DNA from 2 places in the Schinkia azotoformans genome. Region 2 is predicted to be linked to the other one. Evidence: riboswitches for the same ligand, from Rfam matches in the RefSeq annotation. Region 2 holds a riboswitch; the other holds the start of a gene.
What was found. Region 2 has a riboswitch for S-adenosylmethionine ahead of P9E47_RS11580 (PLP-dependent aspartate aminotransferase family protein). Riboswitches for the same ligand answer to the same signal wherever they lie in the genome.
Positions count from the first base shown of each region.

Region 1: another riboswitch for S-adenosylmethionine. It lies ahead of P9E47_RS10215 (enoyl-CoA hydratase-related protein); the one in region 2 lies ahead of P9E47_RS11580 (PLP-dependent aspartate aminotransferase family protein).

Region 1 covers NZ_JARSMD010000017.1:93,734-95,926, reverse strand. Annotated here, with positions in the region: gene P9E47_RS10220 (ABC transporter substrate-binding protein) at 1-573, opposite strand, end outside; SAM riboswitch class I at 650-761, opposite strand; SAM riboswitch class I at 944-1,057, shown strand; gene P9E47_RS10215 (enoyl-CoA hydratase-related protein) at 1,202-1,975, shown strand; gene P9E47_RS10210 (CoA transferase subunit A) at 2,002-2,193, shown strand, end outside.
Region 2 covers NZ_JARSMD010000019.1:145,524-147,716, forward strand. Annotated here, with positions in the region: gene P9E47_RS11570 (toast rack family protein) at 1-424, shown strand, start outside; gene P9E47_RS11575 (hypothetical protein) at 453-605, opposite strand; SAM riboswitch class I at 1,006-1,110, shown strand; gene P9E47_RS11580 (PLP-dependent aspartate aminotransferase family protein) at 1,210-2,193, shown strand, end outside.

The DNA of each region.
Region 1 (2,193 bases), on a different contig from region 2:
TACATCGGCTGGTGAGTTCATTTCAATAATGGTTACATCTTTTTCATAATCAATTCCAGCTTCATATAATGCTCCACGCAAAATAACATCACCAGTAGCAAGCTTAACAGTAGCAACCTTTTTTCCTTTAAAGTTGTTAATATCCTGAAGCTCATGTAATAAGTTAGGCTTTGAGACGACCCCTGCACCAGTTCCCATTTGACCGCCTAGGAACACAATATCGGCACCTTGCTCTTCAAAAGTAAGTGGCGCTGGAGTCCCGAATGTGCCGACATCTAATTTTCCAGCTATTACTGCATTGATTCCTTCTCCACTATTTGAAAATGGATGAAATGTAGCATTTAATCCTTCTTCTTTAAAATAACCTTCTTCTTGTGCGATATAATACAAGCTATGCCCTGTTGTTGGTAAGTGACCGATAGCAAAGTCTATCAATTTTTGGCTTTGATTATTATTTTCTGCTTGTTCTGTTGGGGGCTGTGTTGTATTAGCCGTATTCTCTGCACTGTTACATCCTGCTAATCCTATTGTTAATGATAATGCTGTACCTAAAACTACTAATCTCTTTTTCATAATGATAGATCGTCCTCTCGATTATTTTCTGAAACTAAAAAACCTCTTCCCAAGGAAGAGGCAAAAAATCGACTCTTCCTTATCTTCTAACAAGTTATACAACTTGTTACTGGAGTTAGCACCTTTTGCATTGCTGCAAGGTTGCTGAAGGATCATAGAGCCAGTCTCTCCCCTTCTCTGGATAAGGTATCCGTTTCAATATTTGGTTGTTTTTGTTATGATTGTGATTGTACGGGAGGAAAGTATACTTTGTCAATAAGGATTATTAGAAATTTTAAAATTTTATTTTTTTGAAAAAGCAGTTGCCAAACATTGAAGTTAATGATAGAGTTAAGGACATAATTTTAAAAAAACAAAATATTTGAATTTTTACTTATCCAGAGTGGTGGAGGGAAAGGCCCTATGAAACCACGGCAACCCCATTCTTTTAATAAGATGGAAGGTGCCAATTCCTACTGATGAATCGTCAGCAGTAAGATAAGTGAGGGACTCATAAATGTTGTAGTGGTCTTTCCTTATCTTGAGGAAAGGCCACTTTCGTTTTATAGGCATAGTTTCCATTAAGGAAAAATTGCAACAGTTTTACACATATTAAACTAACTAAACAGATATGAAAGGTGGATTTACTATGAGTTTAATTAAATATGAGGAAAATGGAAAAATTGGAACCATTACATTAGATAATGATAAGCAGCGTAATGCGCTATCGCTTGAATTGATAAGAGAACTGGATGCAAAGTTAACTGAAATTGCAAATGAAAGAAAAATAAATGTTGTTATTATCCAAGCAGAAGGAAAAGTGTTCAGCTCCGGCCATAACCTTCGTGAGATTGACGGTGCACCAGTTGAAGATGTTGCAAATCTATTTGAAGAGTGCCAAGCCTTAATGGAAAAGATCAGAAATATTCCACAAGTTGTCATTTCAAAGGTGCATGCTATTGCGACAGCAGCGGGTGCGCAATTGGTAGCGGCATCTGACCTAGCGATCGCAAGTGATAATTCATTATTTGCAACCCCTGGAACATTAATTGGCCTATTCTGTCATACACCGGCTGTTTTCGTAAGCCGTAACCTTGATCGCAAGAAGGCTGCGGAGCTTTTATTTACAGGCGATTTCATCACAGCAGAAGAAGCGAAGATTCATGGGTTAATTAATAGAGTTGTACCGCTTGAAAAATTAGATGAAGAAACTGAGAAGTTTGCAAACTCCGTTGCTCGTCATAGTTTGGCAGTTTTAGAGGCTGGTAAAAAACAATTATATACACAGCTTCAAATCTCTAACGATTTTGAAGCTTTAACATATAGCTCAGATGTGATGGTGAAAAATAGCCAAAAACCAGATGCAGTAGAAGGAATACGTGCATTTTTAGATAAAAGACCAGCACAATGGTCAGACCGCTAGGAAAAAACGAAGGGAGAAATGTTGCGATGACTACTACAAACATTAAAGCCGAAAATCCGTATTTATATGGCTGGGCATCTACTGATGAAATAAGGGAATATCGAAGAAATAATAAATCAACAAAGAAAATTGATAAACGAGTTACTTTAAAAGAGGCAGTAAGCCGTAGGGTTAATCAAGGGGATTATATTGTATTTAGCGGCATGGGCTCGGTCCGC
Region 2 (2,193 bases):
ACCAATGGGGAATTTGGAAGGGCTTGAATACAAAGGCGATGTTGTATTAAATAATACTTTACCAGTAACCCTATATGTGAAAACAGGTGCAGGTAAGAATGTAATAGATCTAAGGGAAGTACAATTGCAAAATGCTGAAATTTATAGTGGTGTTGGAGAAACTACGATTAATTTTGCTGGCGATTATAAAAAGGGATTTGATGCCAATATTGAGTCAGGGATGGGTAAGACTGAGATCATTGTTCCGAAAAATATAGGGGTCAAAATATTAATCGAAAACGGGATTGGAAAAGTGGAAACAGAAGGTCTTAAATCTGTGGATAATGATCAGTATGTTAACGATAGTTATGAAAAAGCAAAAATAAAAACAAATATAAAAATAAAAATGGGTGTCGGTGACCTGAAAATTAAAGTGGAAGAATAAATGAATAGGGCTTAATGGCCCCATTCATTTATTCTTTTGTACCGGATTGTGCACCGCCTTCATTATATTTGTTAGCTTGGGTACTACCAAATTCATTTCCAAATTCAGTATCATGTTGTTTCTGGAATTGTCCTTGTTTGTTTTTCTGATCTGCGTCATTTTTCTTTGAACGTTTTGTCAAATGAATCATCTCCATTCATAATTTTTCTTCCTTAGTTTAAATCGATCTCTACTTTCTATACTTATTTGTGGAAAATTTTAATAATGTTGAAAAATTGTCAAAAAGTAATCGCTTTGAAAGTAGATCGAACTGATAAAATTAACTTAGGTGATGTAGATTTAAATGGGGGTGTGTTAAATGGCAGAATGGTCAGTTGTAATGAATATTACTTTTGTAGTGGTTGGAATTACCTTTATTTTGTTCAGCCTTGCGGATGTAAATGCTTCACAAAAGAACTAATTAACGCATTTTTTTACTTATGAAAAGGGGTTGCACTAATTTGGGCAGCCCTTTTTATTTTTTATTATTGACTATTCAGATTTATTTATATATAATCCTAATTACTAATTAAATAGAAACATACTTATCGAGAGTGACGGAGGGAACAGGCCCTTTGAAGTCCGGCAACCATCAAGCATGCTTGAAAGGTGCTAAATCCTGCAGGTTTTTACCTGAAAGATAAGGTTGAGTGGCGAATAAACCCTTCTTCCTTATTGGAAGAAGGGTTTTTTAACTTTATTTATTTTTATGTTGAGTTTTCGAATGTGATTAGGGGGAATTGGAAATGGCAGAAAAATTTAGCACTTATGATTTAGAAACAGTATTATTACACGGGGGACAATCACCAGATCCAACAACAGGATCTCGTGCAGTTCCTATCTATCAAACTACTTCATACGTTTTCCATAATACAGATCATGCTCAAAGCTTATTTTCATTGGATGAGGCTGGGAATATTTACACTAGACTCGGGAACCCAACAGTTGATGTCTTAGAAAAAAGGATCGCATTATTGGAAGATGGGGTAGCTGCTGTCGCAACATCGTCCGGAATGTCAGCAATTGCCTTAGCCGTTATGAATATTGCCCATGCAGGAGATGAAATTGTTGCAGCTACCAATTTATATGGTGGAACATATAATTTATTTGCTAATACATTGCCTAAATACGGAATTAAAGTCGTGTTTGTTGATCCAACAGATCCTGAAAATTTCCGTCATGCAATAACAGAAAGAACGAAAGCCGTTTATGGTGAAATAATTGGAAATCCAAGTCTTCATGTCCTTGACGTGGAAGCTGTTGCAGATATTGCTCATGAAGCGGGTATTCCGTTAATTGTTGACAGCACTTTTGCAACACCATACCTTTGTAAGCCAATTAAATGGGGGGCCGACATAGTCGTCCATTCGGTAACGAAGTGGATCGGAGGTCATGGCACTTCTATTGGCGGCATTGTCGTTGATGGTGGACGCTTTAACTGGAATAGTCCGAAATTCCCTGGATTTACTGAACCGGACCCAAGCTACAATGGGATCATATATGCGAATGAATTTGGAACATTAGCTTATAGTACGAAGCTTAGAGTCCAATTGCTTCGTGACTTCGGTTCATGTTTAAGTCCCCAAAATGCTTTTCAATTAATTATTGGACTTGAAACACTGCATTTAAGAATGGAAAAGCATACAAAAAATGCGGCTGAGCTTGCGGAATACCTTAAAAATCATCCAGCAGTTGAATGGGTTTCTTACCCTGGACTTCCGGAACATCCT